Kordia antarctica: one gene and its partner. The protein of the gene in region 1 interacts with the protein of each later gene in a pairwise test. Links are inferred from orthologs where the notes say so. Each region holds a gene or a part of one and is shown on either strand. Other genes may lie near its edges.

Region 1 (15,488 bases):
TGTTGCTTTCTGTTCCTTCAGTAAGTGTATAAGTTTCCGTGGCTCCGGACCATTTTTTTGTTTCATCATCAATAGGTTGTTCCTTTCCATTTAACACATTTCCGATATGCTTAAACATCATAATTTTATTTGGAATATGTGTTTCGATGCTACTGTAAATACCACTTTGATCTGGAGCAAGGAATACTACTTTACTGCCTTCTTCCCAATTTTCGGTAATTGCATAAGAGCCTTCAAAGAATACGCTGACCCAGTCGCGATAGGAACGCTCGTTCCAGAGTGCTTTCCATATCTTGGTTTTCTCTGCCTTAATATCTATTGAAAATTGTAATCTATTAATCATTGAAATGTGTTTGTTGTTTATTTCACCAGCAATTTATATGCGATTTATAAATTAAAGCCAACGATGTGTATGGAAAGTTACGAGTTTAATATTTGGCAGTAGCGCAAAAGTGATACGTTTTATAAATGATTATGAGTATATTTTAATGTTCTGTTGGTAGTGTTTATATAAGCGTCACAAAAATCTGACCAAGTAAAAAAGTCTATGTATTTGTAATTAACTTTATCTTTTATCCAAGTTCCACTTCTTGCTTCGGCAGTTAAGGAATCAAGTATTATTTTGTGTTCTTTGCTGATTTTATCATTGGGAAACGGTTTAGATTTACCATCAAATCTCCTTAACTCATTGAAAAATGGTGAACTTTCAATTTGATCAATAAGTTCTTCAAATTCTTCTTTTTCAAATTTTAATGTAACAATTTGGGTATAATCACTTTCAAACCCATTATGCGAAATATCATCATCTTGGATTACTTCAATATTTACAGGTAGCTTAATAAACAATTCTTTTTCAATTGATTTCAATCTAGCTTCTTGATTACTGCAACCAAACAGAAAGAATCCTATAATCATGAATGTTGATATATGTAGTACTCTAATCATTGTTTATAATGCATATATCTTAAACTACAATTCTTGTAAAATTCGCTTGTTAATCTCTTTAATCAATTTTGGACCTTCATAAATAAATCCTGTGTAGAGTTGAACTAAATCTGCACCAGCTTCTAGTTTTTCTAATGCATCTTCTGCTGAGTGAATTCCTCCAACGCCAATGATTGGAAACGCTTTGTTGCTTTTTTCTGCTAGAAATCGAATCACTTCCGTAGAACGATTTGTGAGTGGTTTTCCACTTAATCCGCCCATTTCACCTTTGGCTTCCGATTGCAAACCTTCACGCGAAATTGTTGTGTTTGTAGCAATTACGCCAGCAATTTTAGTTTCCGCAATAATTTCTATGATATCTTCCAGTTGTTCGTTGGTTAAATCGGGTGCAATTTTTAGTAGAATTGGCTTCGGAGCATCTTTCGCATTGTTCATCGTTTGCAAGGTTGTCAGTAACTTTGTCAACGGTTCTTTGTCTTGCAACGCACGTAAATTTGGAGTATTGGGCGAACTTACATTTACTACAAAGTAATCTACATGCGGAAATAACGCTTCAAAACAAATTTTGTAATCTTCAACAGCACTTTCGTTTGGCGTGGTTTTATTCTTCCCGATGTTTCCACCAATTAATACACCTTTGTTTTTCTTTAAACGTGTCACAGCTTCATGAACGCCACCATTGTTGAATCCCATTCGGTTTATAATTGCTTCATCTTGCTTTAAGCGAAACAACCGTTTTTTAGGGTTTCCAATTTGTGGTTTTGGCGTCAACGTTCCTATTTCAATAAAACCAAAACCAAAGTTTGAGAGCTCATTGTAGAGTTTGGCATCTTTATCAAATCCGGCAGCTAAACCCACAGGATTTTTAAAGGTTAATCCAAAAACAGTTCGTTCTAAACGTTTGTCATTCACAACATACATTCCTCTGAAAAGACTTCTCATGAAAGGAATTTTAGAAAGTGTTCTAATTAATGAAAAGGTAAAGTGATGTACTTTTTCAGGATCAAAAAGAAACAGTATAGGTTTTACGAGGAATTGGTACATGTTGTATTGTTTGTGCAAAAATAATGTAATTTATAGAAGTGAAATCTTTTCAAGTATTATTTTATTTTAGTTTTGTCCGATAAAAGATATAAGACCGCTACGCTTCTAGAGTCTAGAACAAAGACTTTGTGCTAACTATTTGATTTTTATTTTCGTTTTCTTTGCTCGCACAAAGAAAAGAAACAAAAGAAAGTGCGCTTTTCCAGAGGTATTTTTAGTTTTTCTTTTTGAAAAAAACTAAAACCGCATGAATTTTTCTAAATTTTCTCCAAGGATTCGAAAATTCTTAACGAAAAATCCCTGCTATACTGCGGAAAAGACAAAAAAACACTCTGAAACTTTATATCAAACTCAGGTTAAATAATTTTATTTAAAACATGTTCTTTTTCAAATCGCCAACAAATTCTTGATATTTCTATTTTAAAAAAAACAAAAAAAGACTCCAAATTATGGAGCCTTTTTAATAATTTTAAAGTGTATTGTATTTTATAAAGATAAACTTAATCTTGCAAAAACGTGTCTTCCGTTTGTTCCAAATTGTGTAGAACGTCTAGAATACAAGAATCTTCCGCTTGATTGAAAAGCTGGATCAGATTGATCTGGATATACATCTAATAAGTTGTTTGCTCCCAACGTTAGTTTTAGGCTTTCGCTTACGCTGTATCCAAAACTTAAGTCTGTAACAATTTTACCAGCATAGATTCTTTCTACAGTAGGATCCGTATTGTTTGTAGCTTCTTCTACTTCACCGAAGTAACTGTTTCTTAAAAAGATGTTCCACTTATCTCCTATTTTAAGGTTGTGCGATAAGTTTCCTTTCGTTCTTGGAACTGCTGCTTCTAAATACAATCTGCTTGTGTTATCAAAATATGTATCCGATAATCCTGCATTTGATATTGCAGTCGGAACTTTTACTTCTTCAACAGTCGTTTTTGATAATGTAAATGATAATGTGTTTGTCAGTTTTAAATTGTCTGACAACGTTGCTTTATGATCTACAACAATATCAATACCTTTTGTTTGTGTATCCACAGAGTTTGCAAAGAATGCCGCTTGACTTGCATTTGCTTGCGCGAATAAACTTGCTAGTTCTGCATTTCCATTCGCGTCAAACTGACCTGTTAAGATAGCTCTGTCATCAATGTTTATTAGATAACCATCTATTGTTAACTTTAAATTTGCGTTTGGAATTTTAGCAGTAAATCCTAACGTAAATCCAGTAGAAGTTTCTTCTTTTAATTCCTCAATTCCTAATAATCGTGCAACACGAGATGTGTTTGAGAAAATTCCAACTTCATTAGGAACTCCGTTTACGAATAATGTAGACGTTGAGTTGTAATGAATTTGGTGTAATGAAGGTGCTCTAAATCCTGTTTGAAATCCTGCTCTAATATTTATATTGTCAGTTGCTTTCAATCTAGTAGCTAATTTGAAATTTACTGTACTTCCAAAATCTGAAAAGTCTTCAAAACGAATTGCTGCTGCAACCATAAAAGATTCCGTAAAATCTGCTTCTACATCAATGTATCCAGCAATAGAGTTTCTGAATGCATTTACTTCATTTTCTGGCTTGAATCCAGGAAATACTTGAATTCCTCCTGGTCTACTACTACCAAAGAAATCTGTTGGCACTACTGAGTTTGGATCTGTAGGATCATGAATGTTTCCTAATGTATTGTATTGTGCATATGAGTTTTCTTCTCCAGCGACAATTGCGTAGTTTTCTACTCTGTATTCTGCTCCAAAAGCGACGTTGAATCCAGCGAAAATGTCTTCATAATATTTATTAAGATCCACATTACTTGTGTTTTCACTGTAATTGAATCCTCCTGCATCTGCTTCAAATGGTGTTGAGTTTGCTAAAGATGCATTGTTAGAGTTACTAATTCTGTATAAGAATGAATTCTTTCCAAAGTTATTGCTAAAATCTACATTCCAGTCTCCTAATTTTCCTCTAATTCCAACTGCAATTGCTTTGTCAGTTATGTTTGAATTAATTTCTGGTAAGAAACCATTTATATAAGCTGGCGTGTACGCTCTACTTTGATATGGCAATCTGTAGAATCCTGCCGCATTTCCATTTTTGTATCCAATACCTCCAAAAGCATAGAAGTCTAAATCTTCTCCTAAAGGAATTTCCATGTTTCCAAAAAACTGTGCGCCTCTAAGTTCAGATTGTCCAACTCTCATATTATAATCACTACGTTGTTGTCCTCTAGCAGCTAATTCACTGTCTGTTACATCAGCACCTAATATGGTTCTAAGTTCTGCTTGTGTTTCCGATCCTGTTAAGGTAATTCCGGCAGCACCCGCAAAGTTAAAAATATCAGTAAAGTCATTATCTAATAATAAAGAAGTATCATAACCTGCAGCATCAGCAACTCTTTCAATAGAGTTATACGCATTGAATATTTGTCCTTGCCATTCTTGCATTCTATTCGTTGCACCTCTAAAATTGAAGTTTCCAGTAAAGTTAATAAATCCACCTTCGTCTCCAATTGGAAGCCCATAGTTTACACCAACATTCACTTTTTCTCCATCAATATTCTCATCTGGTCCGCTTTCGCTTGTAAAATTAGCTCCAGCAGTTAAACTTAATTGAAGTTTGTTAGTGTCTTTCTTTAAAACGATATTGATCACTCCTGCAATGGCATCAGAACCATATTGTGCAGCAGCTCCATCTCTTAAAATTTCAATTCTATCAATTGCATTAGATGGTATTGAGGATAAATCGGTACCAACACTACCTCTACCAAATGTACCATTTACATTTACTAAAGCCGTTTTGTGTCTTCTTTTTCCATTGATTAAAACCAATACTTGGTCTGGTCCTAAACCTCTTAATGATGCAGGCGCAATGTGGTCTGTTCCATCAGAAATAGATTGTGGATTCGATGAAAAAGAAGGTGCCGCATAGTTTAGAATTTCTGTAACAGTAATTTGTGGCGATCTTTCTTTTAATTCATTAACATCCAATATATCTACTGGTACAGCTGTGTCAGTCGCTGTTCTGTTAGCATTACGAGATCCAATAAGTACAACTTCATCAAGACCAAGTCCTGATACCATTGTTACATTAACTGTGTTTCCGTTTACGGTTACTTCCTGAGTTTCATAACCAACATAGGAGAATACTAAAATAGCTCCTTGTTTAGCGTCAATTTTGTAATTTCCATCAAAATCAGAAATTGCACCTTTGGTAGTTCCTTTGACTACAATAGAAACTCCTAGCAACGGAGTTGAAGTGTCATCTGTCACTGTTCCAGCGACTTGAGCATAAGAAAATGTTGAAAACAAGAGTGTTGTCAACATCAAAATGAAGTAATTTTTTATCATATTATTGGTTTTTATAGTTCTGGGAATTTAACTTATTTTTTCTTAACAAAGACAAAAAATGAAATTTTATCTTAAACTATTGTTAAATTGATATCAATTTCGCCTATTTCGTTCATTATAATAAAAATAATAGCCCAACACTTTATGAATATTGAGAAATCAATTACTTTTGAAGAAAAAGAGCACATATGCAACATATTATAGATAGATTTATTAGTTATGTAACGATTGACACAGAATCTGATGAAACTTCAGAAACGACACCAAGTACAGCAAAACAATGGGATTTAGCGAATTTATTAGTAGATGAATTAAATAAAATTGGACTCTCCGAAGTAACTATTGACGATAACGCTTACATTATGGCAACCTTGCCTAGTAATGTAGCGCATGAAGTTCCTACGATTGGTTTTGTGTCACATATTGATACTTCTCCAGATTTTACTGGCGCAAATGTAAAACCGCAAATTGTGCATAATTATGACGGAAAAGATATCGTTTTAAATGCTGAACAGAATATTGTGCTTTCGCCTGATTATTTTGAAGATTTATTATTATATAAAGGACAAACCTTAATTACTACTGACGGAACAACGTTGCTTGGCGCAGATGATAAAGCTGGAGTTTGCGAAATTGTTTCTGCAATGGAATACCTCATCAATCATCCAGAAATAAAACATGGAAAAATTCGTATTGGCTTTACGCCAGATGAAGAAATTGGTCGTGGCGCACACAAGTTTGATGTAGCAAAGTTTGGTGCAGATTGGGCGTATACAATGGACGGAAGCGAAATTGGCGAGTTGGAATATGAAAATTTTAATGCAGCAAGCGCAAAAATTGCTATTAAAGGTAAAATCGTTCATCCAGGATATGCCAAAGGAAAAATGATCAATTCTATTTTAATTGCGAATGAAATTATGAATGCATTGCCGCCACATGATGTTCCGCAAGAAACTTCGGGTCGTGAAGGATTTTATCATTTGCATACTATAAAAGGTAGTGTGGAAGAAGCTTCGTTGGAATATATTGTGAGAGATCATGACAAAGATAAGTTTGAAGCACGAAAAGAGTTAATTGGCAAGATTGCCGAAGATATTAACAGTCGGTATACATACGATCCTGTAACATTGGTTATGAAAGATCAATATTACAATATGAAAGAAAAGGTTGAACCTGTTTTTCACATTGTAGATATTGCTGAAGAAGCTATGAAAGCAGTAGGAATTACACCAATTATCAAACCAATTCGTGGAGGAACTGACGGTTCGCAGTTATCATTTATGGGTTTACCGTGTCCAAATATTTTTGCTGGCGGACATAATTTTCACGGACGTTATGAATATGTTCCGGTAGAAAGTATATTAAGTGCTATTGAAGTGATTGTGAAAATTACGGAATTGACTGCTGAGAAGTATAAAAAGTAATTTTCATGAAAAAATACGCTTCCGCAGAAGAATACATTGCTAGTTTCCCTGAATGGGCAGCTAAACTGCATGTATTGCGAAATATTGTGCTGAAAAATTCTGCTGTTAAAGAAACGATCAAATGGAATATTCCTGTGTTTACAGTTGATGGAAAGAATATTTTAGGTTTGAGTGCTTTTAAATCGCATGTTGGATTATGGTTTTACCAAGGTGCTTTATTGAAAGATGAAGCAAACCTTTTGGTAAATGCGCAAGAAGGAAAAACACAAGCCATGCGACATTGGAAATTTACAGTAGCTGATATAATTCCAGAAGATTTAGTGAAAGTTTATATTGACGAAGCTGTACAATATCAAATAGATGGAAAAACAGTTGTCATGAAAAAAGATACTTCGATTGTGATTTCTAACGAATTGAAAGTTGCTTTTGAAGCGGACAAAAAGTTAGAAACTGCTTTTGAAAAATTATCAAATTACAAACAAAAAGAATACGCTGAATATATAAGTACTGCAAAAAGAGTTGCGACTAAAGAAAGTAGACTCAAAAAAATAATTCCTATGATTTTGGAGGGTAAAGGTTTGAATGATTCATATCGATAATTGACTTTTAAAATTTTATAAAAACAAAAAAGCATCGTTTTCACGATGCTTTTTTTATGCTATAAAAGCTTGTATTATTTTTTTGCAGGAAGCGTATTGATTTTTACGGATGCTTCCGCAGAAAGTGCAGCGCGTTCAAATTTAATTTTCCCTGCTAAAGTTTCAATAATGCAAGTGTTGTCTTTATCATTAAGCTCAACAATTTTTCCATGTATTCCACTTTTGGTAATCACACGATCACCTTTTTTGATGGATACCATGAAATTCTTTTCTTTTTTTTGTCGTTTAATGCTTGGTGCTAGTATAAAAAAGTATACTACAACAACCATTAATAATAACGGTATAAATTGACTTAACTCTCCCATTAATATTTATTGATGATTGTGTCCTTCGTGCCCTGCTTGAGTTGAACCCGTTTTTACTTCAGTTCCATTTTTTGCACCAGCAGCTTTTTGAGCTTCTTGTTGTGCTTTCATTCTAGCATCTCTTTCTACTTTTGCTTTTGCTCTTTTAGCTTCTAACTCTGGGCTAGGCGTTGCAAATGCTTTGATATTAACACGTGCTGAACCTGTTTCAGTGTTAGCCGTTACCGTAACAGTATTTGTTTTAAGGTTTGGCTTGTTTGTAGAGTTGTACTTTACTGTAAACTGTCCTTCAGCTCCTGGTGCGATAGGTTGTTTTGGCCAATCGTTAGGAACAGTACATCCACAACTTCCTTTAATTCCTGAAATTAATAAAGGTGCAGTTCCAGTGTTTGTAAACTTAAAAGTAGTTTCCACTTGGTCACCTTCATTGATAGTTCCAAAGTCATGCTCTGTTTTTTCAAATGTCATTGCTGCAAAGTTTTTTGCTACTGCATCTCTTTGTGCTGCTTGTGCAACATTTTCGCTATTTACTTTTTTTGTTGCATCGTCTTTACATGATGTGAATAAGACAAGCGACATAGCTCCTAATAATAAAAATCCTTTTCTGATCATAGTACTTAAAATTTTGAATGGTAAATTTAATAATTGTTTTCGTTACATCAAACCGCGACCGATTTTATTTAACTTATTTTCTTTTTTATACTCTTTAATTAATTTGTCTAAAATTCCGTTTACAAACATACTACTTTTCGACGTAGAATATTCTTTTGCGAGCTCAATATATTCATTTATCGTGACTTTTGCAGGGATTGAAGGAAATTTTAAGAATTCGCAAATCGCCATTTTAAGCAAAATTAAATCTAAATTGGCAATTCTATCTTTATCCCAATTAGGTGTTTTTCCTTGAATTTCAGTCGTTAACATATCATCATTTAAGACTGTTTTCGTAAATAAATCCTTCACAAACTCCCTATCTTCATCATCTTTATACAATTCAGGAAGAAAAATTCGCTCTTTTCCGGGCTTGCATTGTTTGATCGATTTCAAAATCAAAGTGTTGACAACTGGCAAATCATCAAGCCATGTTAATTTTTGATCTTCAAAATATTCGTATAATTTTTCATTTGGCGCAATTACCTCTGAGAACAATTTAGCTAAAAACGCACGATCATCGGCATATGTAGTTTCTTCAGAAGCCATATATTCTTTATATACGTCGCTCGCTAACATTGCATCAAATATTACACGGATATATTCGCCGTTCAATTCCCAATCGTTTAATTTACGATTCTGAATAGCAGTTTTTAAATTTACATTGTGAACTAAATGTTGAATAATAGCGTTTTGAATAAACTTCTTATTTGGATTTTTTTCCGCAGAAGTTGCTAAATATTTCTTTTGAGAAAGCGCCAATTGTTTTTGTGCCAACTCATTTAGTTTAACAAATAAGTCTAGTGTCAGCATATGTAAATCATGCATATTCGCTATACTCATATTGATAAACTTCAATTCTTTATCAACTTGGTCACTCTGTGACTGTGATAATGCATAAATGGATTGCATTACTTTAACTCGAATATGTCTTCTTGTTAGCATCTAAATAAGAACTTTAATTTTTGAAAATGAAAGGCAAAAAGATCAACTCCTTTCGCCCCGCAAAAATATAATTATTTTAAAAGAATGCTACTATTTATTCGCTTCTTTTTTTCTAGTTTCAATTCTATCCAATGCAATGCTCAAAGCAGCGTTGTGTGTGGTGGAATTATTTTCTTCTGAATGTTTAAATATTTCCAAAGTAGTATTGTAAATATTTTCTGTTTTACGCATGATTTCCGCCTTGCCATATCCTTCCAATTCAGCGTAAACATTGATAATTCCGCCAGCGTTGATTAAGAAATCTGGTGCGTATGCAATTCCTCTATCTTTTAATAGTGCTCCGTGTTTTACTTCGTCTTGCAACTGATTGTTTGCAGCTCCGGCAATTACGTGTGCTTTCAATTTATAAATACTACTATCATTTATAGTAGCTCCTAAAGCACATGGTGCATACACATCCATTTCTTCCGCATAAATATCTTTACCTCTGTAAATTTTTGCTCCGTAGGTTTTGCTTACGGCTTGCAAACGTTCTTCATTAATGTCAGCGATAATTACTTTTGCGCCTTCATTTGATAAATGGGCAACCAATGCTTCTCCAACATGTCCAATTCCTTGTACATATACTACTTTATCTTCTAAAACATCGGAACCAAATTTATATTTCGCAGCAGCTTTCATTCCCATAAAAACGCCGTATGCTGTAATTGGTGATGGATTTCCTGCGCCACCTTTAGATTCTGAAATTCCAGTTACGTATGGTGTTACTTCTCTTACGATGTCCATATCAGCGGTTTCCATTCCAACATCTTCAGCTGTGATATAGCGTCCGCTTAATGAATTTACAAACTCACCAAACTTTCGCATTAATGCGGGTGTTTTTTGTGTTTTTGCATTTCCAATAATTACGGCTTTTCCTCCACCAAGATTCAATCCAGTAATGGCGGCTTTAAAAGTCATTCCGCGTGATAAGCGAAGCGCATCATTTAAAGCTTCCCATTCATTATTATATTGCCACATTCTAGTTCCGCCTAAAGCAGGTCCTAAAACTGTGTTGTGGATTCCTATAATTGCTTTTAATCCTGTATCTTTGTCGTTACAAAAAACAACTTGTTCGTGGTTATCAAAAGACAGTTGCCCAAAGACTGGATCTACCTTATGTAATTCGTTAGTATTTATGATGTCTGAAACCATATGTGTTGTGTTAATTTTTATAGTATATACAAAATAGTAACTGTAAAAATAGTAATAATTCAAAATTATGCAACAAACTTGTTGTTAAAATGAAGATTATTCAATAAAAATTTTAAAAAACGTTTGCGAATTTTAGCTGATGAAAGAATTAAAGTATTTAAATAAATATTTCCAAAAATACAAAGGAAAACTACTTTTAGGAATATTAATTACCGTGATAGCGCAGGTTTTTTCTTTGTTTGCGCCAAAACTTATCGGAAATTCGTTAACGACTGTTCAACAATACATTGATAGTGAAATTACGGATTTAACTATCGTGAAAGATGCACTTTTTACAAACATCTTAATTATAGTTGGAGCTTCTATCCTAGCCGCTTTTTTCACATTTTTAATGCGTCAGACGATTATCAATATTTCTAGATATGTGGAATATGACTTAAAAAATGAAGTCTATCAGCAATATCAAAATCTATCTACAAATTTCTATAAAAAGAATCGTACGGGCGATTTAATGAATCGTATTAGTGAAGATGTTGGAAAAGTACGAATGTATGCTGGACCTGCAATTATGTACAGTATTCGTACGATTACGTTATTTGCATGTTTGATTCCTTTAATGTTTATCACAGCGCCAAAAGTGGCAATTTATACGCTAGTTCCATTACCAATTTTAGCATTTTTAATTTACAAACTAAGTCGCGCCATTCAAAAACGAAGTGCCGTTGTACAACAGTTTTTATCAAAATTATCAACCTTTACACAAGAATCATTTTCTGGCGTTTCAGTCATTAAAGCATACGGAATTGAGCCACAAATAAAACATACATTTGATGCAATGGTTATTGAAGGAAAACAAAAAAATATGGCGTTGGTTAAAGTGCAAGCTTGGTTTTTTCCGATGATGATTTTATTAATTGGTGCCAGTAATATTCTGGTAATTTATATTGGTGGACAACAATATATTAATGGAGAAATAAAATTTGGTGTCTTGGCTGAATTTATTATGTATGTAAATATGCTAACGTGGCCAGTTGCAACGATTGGTTGGGTAACTTCTATTGTACAACAAGCGGAAGTTTCGCAAGGACGTATTAATGAATTCTTGAAAGTGGCTCCAGAAATTCAGAATCAAATCGCGAAAGCGACACCAATTAAAGGAAATATTGAATTTAAAGATGTTTCATTTACGTATGATGATACAAATATTACTGCATTAAAAAATGTTTCATTCACGCTAAATTCTGGCGAAACGTTGGCAATTGTTGGAAAAACAGGTTCTGGGAAAACAACAATTCTAGATTTAATCAGTAGAATGTACGATATAGAAAAAGGTGTCATCGAAATTGATAAAATCCCTATTAAAGAACTCAACCTCAACAGTTTGCGAAACGCTACCAGTATTGTTCCGCAAGATGCGTTCTTGTTTTCAGAAACCATTAAAGACAACATTAAATTTGGAAAAGAAGATGCAACTGAAGCAGAAGTGATTGAAGCGGCAAAATTTGCGTCAGTTCATGAAAATATTATTGGTTTCAAAAAAGGATATGATACTATTCTTGGCGAACGCGGAATTACGCTAAGTGGCGGACAGAAGCAACGTGTTTCCATTGCGCGTGCTATTATTAAAGATCCAAATATTCTATTATTGGACGATTGTTTGTCAGCCGTAGATACAGAAACCGAAGAGGAAATCCTCAATAATATTCAACGAATTACCAAAAATAAGACGACAATTATTGTAAGTCACCGTATTTCTTCTGCCAAAAATGCTGATAAAATTATTGTTTTAGATGACGGACGCATTATTCAAAATGGCAGTTATGACGATCTTATTGAGCAAGATGGTTACTTCAAGCAGCTCTATTTAAAACAACTTTCCGAAAAAGATTTATAGTATTTAGTTGTTCAGTTAAATTATTTTTTACATTTTTGAGGGAGATTAACAAACAACTAAACTTTAGAAAAAGGGGATTATGAGTGAAAAAGAATTATTAGAGAAGGAAGAAATTTTCTCTAAAGTATTGAGAGCAGGAAGGAGAACTTATTTCTTTGACGTCAGAGCAACCAAGGCTGGCGACTATTACCTAACCGTTACTGAGAGCAAAAAGTTTACCAACGACGATGGAACTTTCCATTACAAAAAGCACAAAATTTATTTATACAAAGAAGATTTCACTGCATTTTCAGAAATTTTAGGCGAAATGACTTCTTATATTGTAGATGAAAAAGGCGAAGAAGTAATATCGGAACGTCACCAAAAAGATTTCAAAAGAGAATATCCTACGGATGAAACGGAATCGCAAAGTGCAGATGAAACTACGGATACTGGAAGTTTTACAGATGTAAACTTTGAAGATATATAACTAATATCAACCAACTCAAAAGCCACTATGTATTATCATATGTGGCTTTTTTTAGTTTTCAATGTTCAATGTTCAATGTTCAATGTTCAATGTTCAATGTTCAATGTTCAATGTTCAATAAGTAAAATTAAAAATTTATAATTCAATACTTTTCCAGTTTCGAATAAAAAACTTCTACATTAAATATTCTCTATTTGCTATTTTTAAGATTCAAAATCTTAAACCAAAAAGCCACTCATGATACTTCATAAGTGACTTTCCCCCTATTTTAAGTGTTTAGTATTCAGTCTGACTTTTCACTTTCAACTTTTCACTTTCAACATTTTATATTCAATTACTTTTCCATCCAAAAGCAACGACCTGTTATACTACAAGAACCTCCACACGTTCGTAAACATTCTAAATAACTATTACCACCAAGAATAGATTGTTGTTTCTTCTTAGAAATTGTTTGTACTCCTTTTAAAGTTTTTAAGTTTTTTAACATAATTATAAAGTTCTTTATAGATTAATAATGATGCCAATTTAAGCCCCAAATAAGCACATATACAACTAGAGTAACCTTAAATCATCTAATTTAAGTAAGCGAAAATCAATAAAGTCATAAACCAAAAAAGCCACTGTGATAAATCACAGTGGCTTTTTTCAGTTTTCAGTTTTCATTTCGACTTCGCTCAATGCGGCGCAGTTTTCAGTTTTCAGTTTTCAGTTTTCAGTTTTCAGTTTTCAGTTTTCAGTTTTCAGTTTTCAGTTTTCAAAATTAAAAAAATCATACACAAAAAAAGCCACTCATGAGATATCATAAATGGCTTCTTTTTATTTTTTAGTCTCAGTCTCGGTTTTCAGTTTTTCACTTTTCACTTTTCACTTTTCACTTTCAACTTTTCACTTTTCACTTTTCACTTTCAACTTTTCACTTTCAACTTTTCACTTTCAACTTTTAACTTTTAACTTTTCGGATGCATAAAACGTTGCTTTCCAAGTAATTCTTCTTCCGTTTCTACGATATCTTCATCGGGCACACAACAATCAACAGGACAAACTGCCGCACATTGTGGCTCTTCATGAAATCCTTTACATTCGGTACACTTATCTGGAGATATATAATAAAGTTCGTCTGAAATTGGTTCTTGCGTTTCATCAGCATTCACTTCTTTTCCTCCTGGAAGAACAACAGTTCCTTTCAAAGAAGTTCCATCTGAATAACGCCAATCATCAGCTCCTTCGTAAATTGCTGTATTTGGGCACTCTGGCTCGCAAGCACCACAGTTAATACATTCGTCAGTTATAATTATTGCCATTATTTTTCGTATTCGTTTACAATCTTTTTATGAACTACCGCTAATGCGGTAAAAGTTTTATAAATTCGCCAAAAATAAATAGTGGCGACCTTATTCAGATTGCAAAAATAACGCCAAAACTATTCATAAACAAATTCAGATGGATTTAGCAGAAAGAATTAACGCTTTTGTAAAACTCGGCGCTTTTTTAGAACAATTCGCAAAAGAAGACGCTACACCTACTAATTCTATTCCTTTTAATGATATTTTCTTTGATGGAATGAAGCATCAATTGAAATTATCAGAAGAAAATAATCGCTGGTTTACTAAAGAACAGCTACGTTTTGCCTTGAAAAATTGGGCAGAAGCATTACAGAAAGAATCGCTAGAAGGTTGGACTTCAACATACAATTTTAACAATAGTTCGTCGAAAAAAGTGGCGATCATTATGGCGGGAAACATTCCATTGGTAGGTTTTCACGATTTCTTATCGGTTTTAATTTCTGGACATGAAGTACGCGTAAAGCAATCTTCTAATGATAAACATTTGTTGCCATATTTAGCAAAATACTTAGAATATGTGGAACCAAATTTTAAAGGTAAAATTATCTTTACAGAAGAAAAACTAACTGATTTTGAAGCTGTTATTGCCACAGGAAGTAATAATACAGCGCGCTATTTTGAATATTATTTTAAAAACAAGCCAAATATTATTCGTAAAAACAGAAATTCGGTTGCCATTTTGACAGGAAACGAATCCGAAGAGCAATTAATCGCGCTAAGCGACGATATTTTTACTTATTTCGGATTAGGTTGCAGAAGTGTTTCTAAATTATTTGTTCCGAAAGGATATGATTTTCAAGCTTTTTTCAAAGGAATGTACTCAAAAAGCGATGTCATGAACAGCGCAAAATACGCCAATAACTATGATTATAACAAAGCTGTGTATTTGATGAGTTTGTTTGATATCTTAGAAAATGGTTTCCTAATGATTAAAGAAGACCAACAATATGCTTCTCCAATTGCGACGATTTTTTATGAATATTATGATGATTTGGCTTCACTGAAAGAAAAATTAAGCGAAGACGCAGAAAAAATACAATGTATTGTCACAACTATGAACTTTGAAAATCAAGTAGATTTTGGACAAACACAATATCCGAAATTACACGATTATGCTGATGGAATTGATACATTAGCGTTTCTAACAAATTTAAAAAATTAGATAAAAAGAGGTTGCTACTACCCTATTTTCCTCAGCTGAGAAGTTGTATATTATTAAAAGAAAAATTATCAAATCATGCAAAAAGAAGTTGATATTTACTTGGAAAATCTTAAAAAA
Region 2 (15,327 bases), 880 kb from region 1 along the record:
TCTTCGGTAGATTCGTATTCGGAACAACTCATTCAAAACGCAACAGATACCATTACAAAAGGGCGAACTTCTATTGTCATTGCACACAGATTGGCAACCATCAAAAAAGCAGATACAATTATCGTAATGGACGCAGGAAACATTGTAGAGCAAGGTTCGCATACCGAATTACTTCAAATAGAAAAAGGATATTACAGAAATCTGTACGAAGTACAATTCATTCAGCAGGAAACGGCTTAACTTTTTTTCAGCTAGATTCAACCATATACTTTAGATAAAAAGCCAATTAGTATAGCTACAATAAAAAATAAAATTAGAAACACGAGTCCAATACAAAAAAATCTAATCATCTTAAATACTAACTGCTTTCCAGTAAGTTTATACATTCTAACAAACAGATAGAAAAAATAAAACACAAAGCTTACTAAAAACAAAAAACCTATCATTGTTTGCGCTTCTACAGATAAAAACAACAATGGAATTGATACTGTATAAACGACGAGTTGATACTGAGAAACAGCATACAGATTAATAATTATATGCTCGGTGAAGTTGTGTTTTTTATAATTCCAAAACGTAATTTTTGTAACTAGCGCAATAATTGGTATCGCGGCAAACGCAAATAAATTAAAGTATTCCAAGAAAAAGTTAAAACCATTCATGCTATTGGCAGAAGCAGTATCATCTAAATTAAAGCTCATAAATGAATTCTCATAGAAAGCAATTGTCTCTTCCAATAAAAATGATTTATACAAGAAATTGTACAATCCAGTAATTGCTAAACTCACTAAAAAGAAATTAAAAGGATTCAAATATTTCTTCCGCGTTCCATTTATAAAACCGTCAATCACAACTTCGGGTTGTGTAAACATATGTCGCACGGTTTTTAGCAAGGTATTATCGTAATTCAAAAAACGCTCCGAAAACTCACTGCTCAAATTTCTTAATGTCAATCGTTTATGAATGACTTTTGCACCACAATTTGCACAGAATTTAGTAGAAGTTTCTAGTTTATATTCACAGTTTTTGCATTGCATATAATTAGTATTTACGAGGAATCTGTTTTAGGTTCTATAAGCTTCGATTATATAAAAATGCGATCTAAAATATACTTAATTCAAATCATTTTTAAGCATATCTTGAAGTATGGTAAGATCTTCATACAAGACAAATTCGCCATCGCGGATATAAGAAATCTGTCCAGTTTCTTCTGAAACAACTAAGACCAAAGCATCTGTCTTTTCGGTAATTCCTACGGCAGCTCTGTGACGCAAACCAAAACGTTGCGGAATGGTAGTTTCTTTAGAAACAGGCAAAATAACGCGTGTGGCAGTCACCCGATTTCCTTCAATAATAATAGCACCATCGTGTAGCGGACTATTTTTAAAAAAGATACTTTCTAAGGTCGGAATATTCACATCCATTCCCATAGTATCGCCAGAATCTTTTACAAAATCTAAGGAATTATTGCGTTCAATCACAATAATAGCGCCCGTTTTTGTCGTTGCCATTTTTGCGCAAGCTTCCACAATTGATTCAATATCAGTTTCTGTATTGGCATCTTGTTTCAAAAATCGAAAGTGCTTTACAAAACTACGCTTCGTAGCAAAATTGGTAGAACCAACCATTAGCAAAAACTTTCTAATTTCTTGTTGAAAAACAATAAACAACGCAATAATTCCAACATTAATAAATCCGCCAAAAATATTACTCAACACTTTCATTTCTAGTGCTTCTGTAGCTTTCCAAGCAATAAAAATAATAACGATTCCAATAAAAATATTAATCGCGGCTGTTCCTTTTACAAGCTTATATACATAATATAAAAGCACTGCAACGAGAATGATTTCGATGAAGTCTAATAATCCGAAATTTAAAAAGCCAATGAAATCCAAGATGAGTTTTGCTATACGGTTGGAGTAAAAATAACAAATTATACCAAATGAATTTTAAAATGATTGATAAAAATTGAATTATATTTTTTTTATGTGAGATAGAAAACCCAAGCATAGCCTTAGCTACGATTCTGTTTTATATTGAAACAGAAAGGAAATAGAAACGATTTTAAACTGTTATTTTAAAGTTTATTAGGTATAGTATACAAGGTTAAAGTAAAAGCCGTTTTTTTTTAACAGAAACTCTAAGTAGGTTTTATATTAAAATTACAAAGCAATGTAAAATTTCTATGGTAAAACCGTAATAGGTTGATTATTAGATTGATTACTTTACATGAGTATTAACCTAAAAATAATTTAATCATGTTAGCAAAAATTTTAAACTTACAAGGAGTAGCAGAAATCAAAAAAAGTCAACAACATAAAATCAACGGCGGACGCGCAAAATGTTTTAACGGCGGCACTTGTACAAGTTGTGGACATCATTGTGCAGAAGCAGAATGCTGTTATTGTCTGTAATTCTATAAAAAGTAATAAAACATATTTAAAAAAGTTGCTTGAAAATCATTTTAGGTAACTTTTTTTATTAAACGAAGAACAAAGAACAAAGAACAAAGAACGAATAACAAAAAACTCTCAACAACCAATCATTCCTACCAACTTCACACATTCCATCGCTTCTTTCACATCATGAACACGCAAAATAGAGACACCATTTTGCAACGCAATTGTATGCAACACAGAAGTTCCATTTAGTGCTTCTTTTGCCGAAGTTTTCAACACGTTATAAATCATGGGCTTTCATGAAACGTCAGCTAATAAAGGGAAGTTTAATATCTAAAATTCATTTTTCAGGCAGCTTTTCTATAATTATTAAACCTAATTAGGAATCAATGTTTCCGTTTGTATATTTTTAAAAAGGGGCTATTTTTCTGAGTTTTTAGTTGATAGGATATTGTTCATATAAATAATTTACTTCGCAAGATGTTAAGACACGATTGTAAATTCTAACTTCATCTATTTTGCCATAAAAATTCTCTGAGGTACTAGCAAATTGAGGACTCAAATTCCCAATAGTCATATATCCTCCAGTCCATAATGGTTCGATATCAACATAGTCTGGAGAAATTTTGACCAACTCTCCATTCAGATAAATTCTCCAATTTGTGCCATCCCAAGTAGAAAGTACATGCGTCCAAACATTCAAGTCTAGCGCATAATCATCAAACCATGCTCTATAATAAATAGCTCCATTAAGATATGCAAATTGCGCATCTACGCCTATATTTGTAAGTTGTAAATTGAAATCCCTATTCGGAGTTACCTTAGAAATTATACTATTATGAAGGCTTAAAAAATCTGGATTTACCCAAGCGGAAAGCGTAAAAGTGGCTAAGTCATCAAATGCATCTACATTTTCTATGCTTATGTAATTGCCCTGAGAAAAATGATAAGCATTATTTTCCGCTCCTGAACCGTCACTAGTTAAAGTAGCTCCAAATACAGTACCATCATTGTTATTGCCACTTTCATCCAGCGAATTTCCTGAAAATGGGTAATAGCCTAATAATCCAGAAGAAATATCACTTACTTCAGTTGAAACATTTATTGTAACTAAGAAAGTTTCCAGTGGTGCACCATTGGAATCTAAGGTAGAAAATGTATAATTATAAGTTCCTTCTAAGTCACTAATTGAGACATTTAATGTTGTTGACACCGAAACTTCTCCCGTAACTGGATCAATATTAAAAGTATTTTCATCATCTCCTAATTCTAAAGAAAAAGTAATAGGAGTGCTAATATTAGAAGTAATAGTTCCTACAACCATGCCAGTAGCTAATTCGTCACAACCAATAATATCAAACTCTATATTAGAAGGAATAATACCTACATCTTCATCACTATTACAACTATAGAGAATAACGAACAAACAAATTAATAATAATTTAAAAGGCTTCATTTTTATGGTATTAAATAAAATACTTTTACCGAGAATCAGTAAAAAATATTACTAAATTAAGATACTAAATATAAGCAACTTATATTAAAAATCACAAAGAAATCAGTACCAAACTTTTAAGATGTCCAAGTTAATCAGAAATCATTCCTACCAACTTCACACATTCCATCGCCTCTTTCACATCATGAACACGCAAAATAGAGGCACCATTTTGCAATGCAATTGTATGCAACACAGAAGTTCCATTCAATGCTTCTTGCGCCGAAGTTTCCAACACGTTATAAATCATGGACTTTCTGGAAACACCTGCCAATATTGGATAATCGAGAATTTTGAACAATTCCAATTGCTTTAAAATCGTATAATTATGTGCAATCGTTTTTCCAAATCCAAAACCTGGATCCACAATAATATCATTAATTTTGTGTGATTTCGCTTTCGCGATTTTACTCGAAAAATACTCTAAAATTTCTTTCACAATACTTTCATAACTAGGATTTTGCTGCATCGTTTTCGGCGTTCCTTGCATATGCATCATCATATATGGAACGCCAAGTTTACCAACTGTTTCCATCATTTTAGCGTCTAAATTTCCAGCAGAAATATCATTCACAAGTGCTGCACCAATTTTTATCGCTTCTTTCGCAACTTCACTCCGGAAAGTATCAACCGAAATTAAAATCTCAGGAAACTGCTTTACTAATAATTCTACAATCGGAAGCAAGCGTTGTTTCTCTTCAATTTCGGAAACATGCGGCGCATTTGGTCGCGAACTATACGCGCCAATATCTATAAAAGTTGCGCCAGCGAGTAGCATCTTTTCTACTTGCGTTACAATGGCGATTTCATCTTTATATTTTCCGCCATCAAAAAAAGAATCAGGCGTTACATTCAAAATCCCCATTACTTTTGGCGAATCCAACGAAATCAATTGACCTTTACAGTTTATAAATTGCATATATAAATGGTATTATATCCGTTTCTTTTTATAAATTGGTAATTTTGGACGAAATTTACATAAAATCTAACGCATTACGTAAAATTGAAAAGTGATTTTACGACAACAGTAACACAAAAAACGAAATAAGCAATGGAAATTATAGCTAGAATTGGAGTGATAATATTAAAAATATTGAATTTTTTTAGTCCAGTGTACCGCTATTTACAAAAGAAATTCGATTCTACATCCGGAAGAATTCTAACGATATTTTCGCAACTTTTCGTTGGAGGATTATTTATCTTTTCAGGATTTATCAAATTAAATGATCCTGTTGGTTTTTCGTTTAAATTGACAGATTATTTCGCAGAAGATGTACTAAATCTTGAATTTTTATCGCCATACGCACTTTGGATTGCCGTATTTGTCGTAATTCTAGAAGTAATTCTTGGCGTAATGATTCTCTTAAGTCTATACAAAAAGCCTGTTTTGTGGTGTTTACTTGGGTTAATTATCTTCTTCACATTCCTAACGTTTTACTCCGCATATTTCAACAAAGTAACCGATTGCGGTTGTTTTGGAGATTTCTGGAAACTCACGCCTTGGGAAAGTTTCAAGAAAGATATTTTATTACTATTCTTTATCATCATTTTATTTTTAGGTGTGGATAATATCAAATCTATATTTTCTAAAAAAATAAACATCGGAATTACAATTGTAAGCTTACTAGCGTGTATTTTCTTTGGAAGACACGTATTAAATCATTTGCCAACATTCGATTTCAGACCTTATAAAATTGGCGCAAATATTACAGACGGAATGTCGGTTCCGCCAGATGCGCCCAGACCCGTTTTTGAATACATTTGGACATTTGATGTAAACGGAAAAATGCAAGAAATAACCACGCAAAGTACAGAATATCCAGTTGTAGAAGGCGGAACATACGTAAGCGTAAAAAGTGAAATATTAGAAGAAGGATACGAACCACCAATTCACGATTTCTCTATAGAAAGTATGGAAGATGGCGATGTAACCGAAATGATGTTAGAAGAAGAAAAACTCATCGTAGTTGTGATGTATAATTTGGATAAATCGGAAGATGCTGGACTTTTAAAAGTGAAAGCGTTTACAGATAAAGCACTTGAAAAAGGATACAAAGTAATTGGAGTATCATCTTCAGATCCGCAAGATATGAAAGACTTAGGAGACATAATGCACTATAATTTTGACTTCTATTTAACGGATGAAACGGCTTTAAAAACCATCATCCGATCAAATCCTGGAATCTTAAAACTAGAAAAAGGAACAATTATCGACAAAGCGCATTACAATGATTTTGACAATATAAAACTATAGAAAATTCTCTTTGGGAAAATACATTATATATAAAATTGGCTATGCATTTCTAACACTTTTCGGAGTTGTTACGGTGATCTTTTTCTTGTTTAATATTTTACCTGGCGATCCTGCAAAAATGATGCTTGGGCAAAATCAAACGGAAGAACAAGTGGCAATCGTAAAAAAGAAATATGGTTTTGATAAACCGCTGTTAACGCAGTATGCATACTATTTAAACGATTTATTTCCACTCTCATTTCATTCTACAACGGAAGAAGATTACACCTATTTATCCAAAAATAAATACAGCGCCACCAAACTATTTACGATAGGAAACACAACAACAGTTTTAAAATTTCCGTACTTGCGTGAATCGTTTCAGAAATCTGGAAAAAGTGTTTCGCAAGTCATCAAGGAAACCTTGCCAAACACAATTGTTTTAGCAGTTGCGGCAATAAGTATTGCGATGTTACTCGGAATCATTTTCGGAATCATTTCGGCGTTATATAAAGACACATTTATCGACAAAACAATTCAAATCATAAGTACATTAGGAATGAGCGTTCCGTCGTTTTTTAGTGCAATATTATTTGCATGGATTTTTGGATTTCTATTGCATGAATTCACAAACTTAAACATGACAGGAAGTTTATATGAAGTTGATGATTTTGGTGAATCAGTCAGCATTCGCTGGAAAAATCTCATCTTGCCAGCCATTGTTTTAGGGATTCGTCCGTTGGCAGTTGTCATACAACTCATGCGAAATTCGCTGTTGGAAGTCTTCAATCAAGATTATATTCGAACGGCAAGAGCTAAAGGATTAAGCGAGTTTCAGGTCGTAAAAAAACATGCGGTAAAAAACGCGTTAAATCCTGTAATTACTGCAATTTCAGGTTGGTTTGCTTCCATGTTAGCTGGAGCTGTTTTTGTGGAATATATTTTTGGTTGGAATGGACTCGGAAAAGAAATTGTTGATGCATTAAACAGTCAGGATTTGCCAATAATAATGGGTTCTGTATTGATAATTGCGAGCATGTTTATCGTTATAAATATTCTAGTTGACATCATTTATGGTTGGCTCGATCCTAAAATTAGATTACAATAAATGAAGAATACACAATTATATTTCGTCTATGTTCTGATATGTTGTTTGATGATTTCTTGCAATACTAAATCATCCAATAAAAACAAAAAAACTTCGGAAACTCCAGAAGCAACGCTGAAACAATTGCTGCCAAAGGAAACTAAAATTCGTGTTTTAATAGATAAAAGCGACTATACACTTTCAGTATTTACATCAGATACGTTGGTAAAACAATACGACGTAGTTTTTGGCGGAAATCCTATTGATGATAAACACAAAGAAGGCGATAAGTGTACGCCAGAAGGTGTTTTTGGTGTCCGAGACAAATATCCGCATCGCAATTGGTCAAAATTTATTTGGATTGATTATCCGAATGAAACATCTTGGAAAAAATTTAAATCGCGAAAAGCAAAAGGAGTCATAAAAGACGGCGAAACTATTGGCGGCGAAGTTGGAATTCACGGCGTTCCTGACGGAATGGACAACATGATTGATGCGAAACGAAATTGGACATTGGGTTGCATTTCGATGAAGAATAAAGACGTCAACGAAATCTATCCGTATATTACAAAACAGACACAAATTACGATTCAAAAATGAAATATATTATAAGCATACTTTTTATCACAGTCTTTTCAATAAGTTGCCAAAAGGAAATCTTAAAAGAATTTCCAAAAGAAGCATTGCAAGACACGATGCGTACTATTGATGGAAAAAAGATAAAGGTTGAAGAAATTTTAGCCAAACATAAAGGAGAAACCATTTTCATTGACATTTGGGCTTCTTGGTGTGGCGATTGTCTGAAAGGAATTCCAAGCGTAAAAGAAATTCAAAAAAATAATCCGCAATTCACATACCTATTTTTATCTTTGGATCGAAAAGAATCAAGCTGGAAAGTAGGAATCGAAAAGCACAACTTAATTGGAGAACATTATTTTCTACCGAAAGGTTTTAAAAGTGCGTTTGCAAAAGCCATTGATGTCGATTGGATTCCTAGATACATGATTATCAATCCTGACGGAAGTATCAAACTATACGAAGCCGTAAAAACAACTGATGAAGCATTGCGAGAAGCAATTAAACAATAAAAAAGTAAAAAAATGAGACGTAAAATAGTTGCAGGAAACTGGAAAATGAACAATGATCTTTCGGAAACGGAAGCTTTATTAAATGATTTAATAGCACAAGTATCAAATACACATGTTAGTGTCATGGTTGCGCCAGCATATGTAAACCTTTTTCAAGCGTTTACAGTATTAAAAGGACACGATATTGAAGTTGTTGCACAAAATATGCATCAAGAAGCAAATGGTGCGTATACAGGCGAAATTTCAGCGCAAATGTTGAAAAGTGTTGGAGTTAAAACGGTTATTCTTGGGCACAGCGAACGCAGAGCATATTTTGGCGAAACAGACGAATTGTTAGCCAAAAAAGTAAATACTGCCTTAGCAAATGATATGGAAATTGTATTTTGTTTTGGAGAAGAATTGGAAGATCGTAAAGCAGGAAATCATTTTTCTTTGGTTAAAAGTCAATTAAGCAACGCATTATTTCATCTGAATACAGAAGACTGGAAAGGTATTGTATTAGCGTATGAGCCAGTTTGGGCAATAGGAACTGGAGAAACAGCTTCGCCAGAACAAGCGCAAGAAATGCACGCTTTTATTCGAAAAACGGTTTCAGAAAAATTTGGAAGTGAAGTAGGAAATGAAGTTTCTATCTTATATGGAGGAAGCGTAAAACCTGCAAATGCAGCCGAAATATTTGCAAAAGAAGATGTTGACGGAGGATTAATTGGTGGCGCGGCTTTAAAAGCGGCAGATTTTGTAGCTATCATAAACGCATTATAAATGTCTACAACATATATAGGATACATATTTAAAGTAACTCCTGTGCAAACTGGAACTGAAATTTTAATTGCACAATTGGGTTTTGCTGGCTTTGAAAGTTTTGTGGAAAATGAAAAAGGTGTCAATGCGTACATTCAAAAAGGAGATTGGCATGAAAACATTTTAGAAGACATTCAAATACTAAGCAGTGACGAGTTTCAAATTAGTTATGAAGAAGAAGTCATAGAGCAAGTGAATTGGAATGAAGAATGGGAAAAAAACTTTCAACCTATTGAAGTTGATGGAAAATGTGCTGTTCGCGCGCCATTTCATGAAAAAACAAATGCCCAATATGATATTGTTATAGAACCAAAAATGAGCTTTGGAACTGGACATCATGAAACAACACATATGATGTTGCAACATATTTTGCACACAGATGTTACAGATAAAAAAGTGTTGGATATGGGTTGCGGAACTGGCGTTTTGGCAATTATGGCTGAAATGAAAGGCGCAAAACCACTAGACGCAATTGATATTGACAATTGGTGTTACTTAAATTCATTAGAAAATGTTGAACGCAACAATTGCAAACACATTTCTGTATATGAAGGCGATGTTTCGCTATTAGAAGGTAAAAAGTACGATATCATTATAGCAAACATTAATAGAAACATACTCTTAGAAGACATTCATCAATACGCAACATGTTTAAATTCTGATGGAATATTGTTTCTAAGCGGATTTTACACGGAAGATATTCCGATCATAACGGATGAATGTGCTAAAAACAAGTTAAAATTCGAGCGTAAGCTTGAAAAAAACAATTGGGTTGCGTTAAAATTTGTAATTTTGCCTTAAAATATTGACGATGAGTACACAAGAAAAAGTTGAGGAACAAGTAGAAACCTTAGAAGATGTACAAAAAAACAATGAAATTGTATTGTATAATGATGAGGTAAACACGTTTGATCATGTTATTGAAACATTAATTTTTGCATGTGATCATAGTGCTGAACAAGCCGAACAATGTTCCATAATTGTTCATTACAAAGGAAAATGTACGGTTAAAACTGGACAATATGAAGAATTAAAACCAAGATGCAGTAAATTGTTAGAAGCTGGACTTTCGGCAGAAATTATTTAGTAACTAGAAGATTTTAAATATATTAGCATACATAAGCGCTCCACAAGAGCGCTTATTTTTTTGTCAAATATTTAACAATATGCATATAAAGTGTTAATTTTTTAAGTATTCTCAGTTTTTTTAACATTTCATTAGCATTTTCTCAATCTTATTATTACATTTGAAACATGTTAAAAATCGCTCCAAACTTTAATTAACATTAACCAGTAAAACTTTAAATATGAAAAAATTTAAAAACTTAACCTTATTATTAGCCTTATCTTTAGGAATCACAGTTGTATCTTGTAGTAAAGATACTTCAGTAGTAGATGAGCAAGAAGACTCAGCAATTGGAATTCCACAAGACGTTCTTGAAAAAGCAAGATCTCTTCACTTCAACACATTTGACATGCAGGAAACGATGCTTGAAAAGCCAAATGGAAAATTGGAGCCTGCATATTTACTTGAAGATGACATTATAATGACACGCGACCAATTGATGAATATGGAACTTGGTGGAGACATTACTAGCAAGCAATATCGTACAAATAATTTAGTATCTGATGGAGTAATTACTATCATTGGATACACAGGAAATAACTCTAATGGATTAACAACTGCAATGCAAACAGGACTTCGTTGGGCAGTTGATAACTATAACGCATTAAACTTAGACATTAGTTTCAGTTTATCATTTGGTACTAACTATCAAAGTAAAGATATGGTAGTGTACCAAGTGTCTGGAGGCGCAGGTGGATCTGCAGGTTTCCCTTCAGGAGGAAACCCATACAAGTGGGTTAAAATTAACTCAGGAATGGCAGGTTACAGTAACAATGTTCACGAGCATGTTATTGGACACGAAATAGGTCACTCAATAGGATTCCGTCATTCAGATTACTTCAGCAGACAAAGTTGTGGTCAAAATTCAAATGAAGGAACTGCTGGAGTTGGAGCAATCCATATTCCAGGAACACCAACAGGATATGATTCAACTTCATTAATGAATGCTTGTTTCAGTTCTTCTGAAGATGGAGAATTTAATGGAAATGATGTCACTGCATTAAGATACATGTACTAATTAAATAGATAAATTATCGTATTAATAAAATAACACCGCGAGTGATTTTTAACATAGAAAAGACGCCTAACCAGCGTCTTTTTGCTATTTATAAATGTTTGAGATTATTTTTCTTCTTCTTTAGAAAGTGTAGATGGACATACAAATTCTGTAAATGGTAAGTCAGTTTTTTTGATTGCACCAAATCCGCCAGCAACATCAGTTACTTTATGAAAACCACGTGCTTTTAAAATAGAAGCCGCAATGACAGAGCGATATCCGCCAGCACAATGAATGTGATAGGCTTTGTTTGCGTCAATTTCGTTCATGTTTTTATCAATAAAATCTAGTGCAAAATGTTGTATGCCTTCTATATGTTTCGCTTGGTATTCGCCGTCTTTACGAACATCTAATACATTCAGTTTATTATTTTTAAAACGATTTGCAAATTCTTCTGCAGAAATAGAAGTAATACTTGCGGTGTCTTTTTTAGCCATTTTCCATGCGTTAATTCCGCCTTCTAAATAGCCAAGTGTATTATCGTATCCAACACGGGAAAGTCGTGTTACAGCTTCCGCAGATTTACCTTCTGGTACAATTAATAAAATTGGTTGCTTCAAATCTGTGATCAATGCGCCAACCCAAGGAGCAAAACTTCCGTTAAGTCCAATAAAAATACTATTTGGAATATGTGCTGCTAAGAAATCTTTTTGAGGACGAACATCTAAAACCAACGCATTTTCTTCATTCGCTAAAACTTCAAAAGCTGTTGGCGTTAACGGAACATTTCCTTTTTCCAAAACAGTTTCAAAAGTTGCATACCCAGATTTGTTCAACATCGCATTTTTAGAAAAATATTGTGGTGGCGGCGCAATTCCGTCCAAAACTTCCTTTACAAATTCATCTTTTGTCATAGCTGCGCGCAACGCATAATTCGTCTTTTTCTGTTCGCCAAGTAATCCAACCGTTTCTTTGCTTAAATTTTTCCCACATGCCGATCCAGCTCCATGCGCAGGATATACAATAACATCATCTGCCAACGGCATAATTTTGTTTCGTAATGAATCAAACAACATTCCAGCCAAATCTTCTTTTGTTAAGTCAGACTTAATTGCCAAATCTGGTCTTCCAACATCGCCCAAAAACAACGTATCACCTGAAAAAATAGCATGATCTTTCCCAGCTTCATCGATCAATAAGTACGTAGTAGATTCAAGTGTATGTCCTGGTGTGTGGAGTGTTTTTATTTTTATATTTCCGATGGTAAATACTTCTTCATCTTTTGCACTGTATATTTCGTAATCAGTAGTTGCATTTGGTCCAAAAACAATTGTAGCGCCAGTTGCTTTTGCTAAATCTAAATGACCAGAAACAAAATCTGCATGAAAATGCGTTTCAAAAACATACTTAATTTTCACGCCATTAGCGTTTGCTTTATCAATATATGATTTCGTTTCCCGTAACGGATCAATGATTGCCGCTTCACCGTTTGATTCTATATAATAAGCACCTTGCGCTAGGCAACCTGTGTATATTTGTTCAATCTTCATAATTTCATAATTTACAGGACAAAGATAGCAAACATTATAATTGTAAATGTTATGCTCGCATTGTATTTGTTTGTTAAAAATTGTACTTAGATTAATACTAAAAGTGCAATATTCAGCGTCATAAAACACTATATTTATGCAGAAATTTACACAAAATATGTCATCAGAAAAGTTTAAAATATGCATTACAATGGCAGGCGCAGTTTCTGCCGGAGCTTACACAGCTGGCGTTATTGATTATTTGTTAGAATCGTTACATTTATGGGAAAAGGCAAAAAAACATAATAAAATAGTAGGAGAAAATCATGTTGAGTACGATCATTCGATTCCGATGCATGATGTGGAGTTGGAAGTGTTAAGTGGCGCTTCCGCTGGAGGAATTACAGGAACGTTGACTGTTTTAAGTCTGTTAAATAAGGAACATAAATTTGTCAATAGAGACAATCCAACAGGCGAAGACAATGTGTTTTACCAATCTTGGGTGAAAATGGCAGATACTGATACAGAAAAATCGTTGTTGAAGTTATTGAATGTTGATGATTTGAAAGATGGCGAATATCCAGAATCGTTGTTAAATTCGGATGCAATTGATATTATTGCTGACAAAGCTTTGCAAACCAATGATAATGTGGCGTTTCCTAAGTATGTTTCTAAAAGTTTGGATTTGGTATTGACAACTACAAATTTACGCGGATTAAATTTTAATATCGATTTTAAAGATAGTGAAAGTGTAATTACGAATCACGGTGGTTTTTTTCGATATAAAATTTCTAATGAAGCTTTTAAACCTGGAATTCCAACAGATGAAGAGTCGTTATATTTTGTATTGGATTTGGAAAATTCAACACACGTTAATTACTTGAAAGAAGCAACATTGAGTACGTCTGCATTTCCGATTGGATTGAAATCGAGAGAGATTACAATTGCGCAAGAATATGTAGCGCGCTATCCAAAATATTTGTTTGATAGGAGTGAAGGTATTCGTGTCGATTTACAAAAAGATGATATGTATACGTTTAATTCTGTCGATGGCGGACTCATTAACAATGAACCGTTTGGTATTGGAATGAAAGTACTTTTGGAGAAAAATCCAGCGATAAAAGAAAAAGATAATTACGCCATTATCATGGTGGATCCTTTTCCAAATCAAGATAATAGTGAAGATGCGTACGACTCAAAAAGAGATATTATTTCTATTGCCAAAGGAATGTTTAAAGCATTGCGAAATCAAGTAATGTTTAATCAAGATGGAATTTTTGAAGCGTTGTCGTTAAGCAATCGTACAAAATTTCTGGTAGAACCAAAAAGAAAGCAACATTCGGCAACAGGATTGGTTCGTTCCAAAAGTGATTTAGCATCAGCGCCATTAAGTGGATTTGGCGGTTTTTTAGATGAATCGTTCCGAGAGCACGATTTTCAATTAGGGCGAAAAAATTGCCAATCGTTTTTACGGTATTATTTTGCTATTGAAAATAGAAACATAGTGAAACGATTTGGCAAGCAAGTAACTGCAGCATCACAAGATCGTTTTTGTTATGGCAATAAAGATGATCTCAATAAAGTTCCGAAATACTTTCCTATCATTCCTGACATGCGTGTGTTGCGCGCAATAGAAAGAAAATATGATACAAATACATATGGAATTGATGCAGAATTAGCGTATCCGAAATATCCAACCTTTGATATGGAAACGTTTGATCAAACTTATAAAAAGCCAATTCAGAAACGGATTCGTAAAATTGTGCAAAGCTTTACTAAAAATCGTTTTTATACGTTTGTATTTAGATTGTTTGTACAGCGCAAAACGTATCGCATAGTTCGCAATACCATCAAAGACAGTTTGGAAGAAAACGAATTATTGTAAATTGTAATGATTCCATTAAAAATATCCAGAATTCGCTTATATGATTTGCTTATTTTCAATATTTCGATGATCCGAAATAGCAGTTTTTAGGATTGATAACTCAAAAAATCATACAAAAACCATATTTGAATTCAATTATTTAATAGCTACAAAGTTTGCTAATTCTTGTAGGGTTACTCATTGTAAATCAAATTTTTAACACCAATTTTATTTGTACGTAATTTATAAATTACGTGTAGTGTTTCTTTTATGACGCTTATACTTTGCCTAAGTTTGTCTCAGGTTTTTTAGGTTATTTATTCTTTACTATAAATTTACAGACTTAAATTATTAAGTTCGAAAATTGAAGAATATATTTCTTATGAAAAAAGGAGTGTTGGGGGACACTCCTTTTTTATTTTTCTACTAAAAACGCAACGCTTATTAACTTTTCTCTACGCTCACAAAAAAAACCAAATTACGAGTTCAACATTTACTAATTTAGATTAAGTTTCAATGAATATTTTTATTGAGGTTTATTATTCTACAATTAGAAAGGAGTGTTGGGGAACACTCCTTTTGCTTTTTATACAGCTATTTTTTTGATGAGATTTTTTATGCTTTATAGTGTTTTAAAAAGAGTTTTCTAAATTGGAGTTCCTAAATTTTCAATCTTTTAAAGCATTCGAAAAATTTTAATAAAATAGA

Evidence for each region.
Region 2: the proteins of pepT (region 1) and tpiA interact in binary tests that used the Escherichia coli proteins (3 or more experiments, as listed by UniProt). The link is inferred for Kordia antarctica from one-to-one orthologs.

Annotation. Positions count from the first base shown.
Region 1 is NZ_CP019288.1:1,102,226-1,117,713, forward strand. What follows is about bases 4,670-7,631. They hold pepT (peptidase T), read left to right. Parts: upstream 4,670-5,513; coding sequence 5,514-6,749; downstream 6,750-7,631. Other genes in these bases: IMCC3317_RS04315 (TonB-dependent receptor), read right to left, coding at 4,670-5,325; IMCC3317_RS04325 (YdeI/OmpD-associated family protein), read left to right, coding at 6,755-7,348; yajC (preprotein translocase subunit YajC), read right to left, coding at 7,423-7,631. Also shown: IMCC3317_RS04300 (hypothetical protein), read right to left, coding at 1-343; IMCC3317_RS04305 (hypothetical protein), read right to left, coding at 463-945; IMCC3317_RS04310 (quinone-dependent dihydroorotate dehydrogenase), read right to left, coding at 970-1,989; more of IMCC3317_RS04315, read right to left, coding at 2,476-4,669; more of yajC, read right to left, coding at 7,632-7,713; IMCC3317_RS04335 (DUF1573 domain-containing protein), read right to left, coding at 7,720-8,325; transcription antitermination factor NusB, read right to left, coding at 8,368-9,309; IMCC3317_RS04345 (Glu/Leu/Phe/Val family dehydrogenase), read right to left, coding at 9,400-10,503; IMCC3317_RS04350 (ABC transporter ATP-binding protein), read left to right, coding at 10,643-12,397; IMCC3317_RS04355 (PUR family DNA/RNA-binding protein), read left to right, coding at 12,477-12,866; IMCC3317_RS04360 (4Fe-4S dicluster domain-containing protein), read right to left, coding at 13,814-14,167; IMCC3317_RS04365 (acyl-CoA reductase), read left to right, coding at 14,307-15,371; IMCC3317_RS04370 (DUF1801 domain-containing protein), read left to right, coding at 15,447-15,488. UniProt on the Escherichia coli protein: Cleaves the N-terminal amino acid of tripeptides.
Region 2 is NZ_CP019288.1:1,981,996-1,997,322, reverse strand. Bases 7,389-10,189 are described here. They hold tpiA (triose-phosphate isomerase), read left to right. Parts: upstream 7,389-8,314; coding sequence 8,315-9,064; downstream 9,065-10,189. Other genes in these bases: IMCC3317_RS07965 (ATP-dependent Clp protease adaptor ClpS), read left to right, coding at 9,915-10,189; prmA (50S ribosomal protein L11 methyltransferase), read left to right, coding at 9,065-9,904; IMCC3317_RS07980 (TlpA family protein disulfide reductase), read left to right, coding at 7,811-8,302; IMCC3317_RS07985 (L,D-transpeptidase family protein), read left to right, coding at 7,389-7,814. In the rest of the region: IMCC3317_RS08030 (ABC transporter ATP-binding protein), read left to right, coding at 1-240; IMCC3317_RS08025 (DUF3667 domain-containing protein), read right to left, coding at 258-1,037; diadenylate cyclase CdaA, read right to left, coding at 1,113-1,895; IMCC3317_RS08015 (hypothetical protein), read left to right, coding at 2,259-2,414; IMCC3317_RS08005 (LamG-like jellyroll fold domain-containing protein), read right to left, coding at 2,836-3,825; folP (dihydropteroate synthase), read right to left, coding at 3,986-4,813; IMCC3317_RS07995 (BT_3928 family protein), read left to right, coding at 4,946-6,148; IMCC3317_RS07990 (ABC transporter permease), read left to right, coding at 6,159-7,235; more of IMCC3317_RS07985, read left to right, coding at 7,236-7,388; more of IMCC3317_RS07965, read left to right, coding at 10,190-10,190; IMCC3317_RS07960 (M57 family metalloprotease), read left to right, coding at 10,411-11,247; IMCC3317_RS07955 (MBL fold metallo-hydrolase), read right to left, coding at 11,352-12,776; IMCC3317_RS07950 (patatin-like phospholipase family protein), read left to right, coding at 12,913-14,640. UniProt on the Escherichia coli protein: Involved in the gluconeogenesis. Catalyzes stereospecifically the conversion of dihydroxyacetone phosphate (DHAP) to D-glyceraldehyde-3-phosphate (G3P).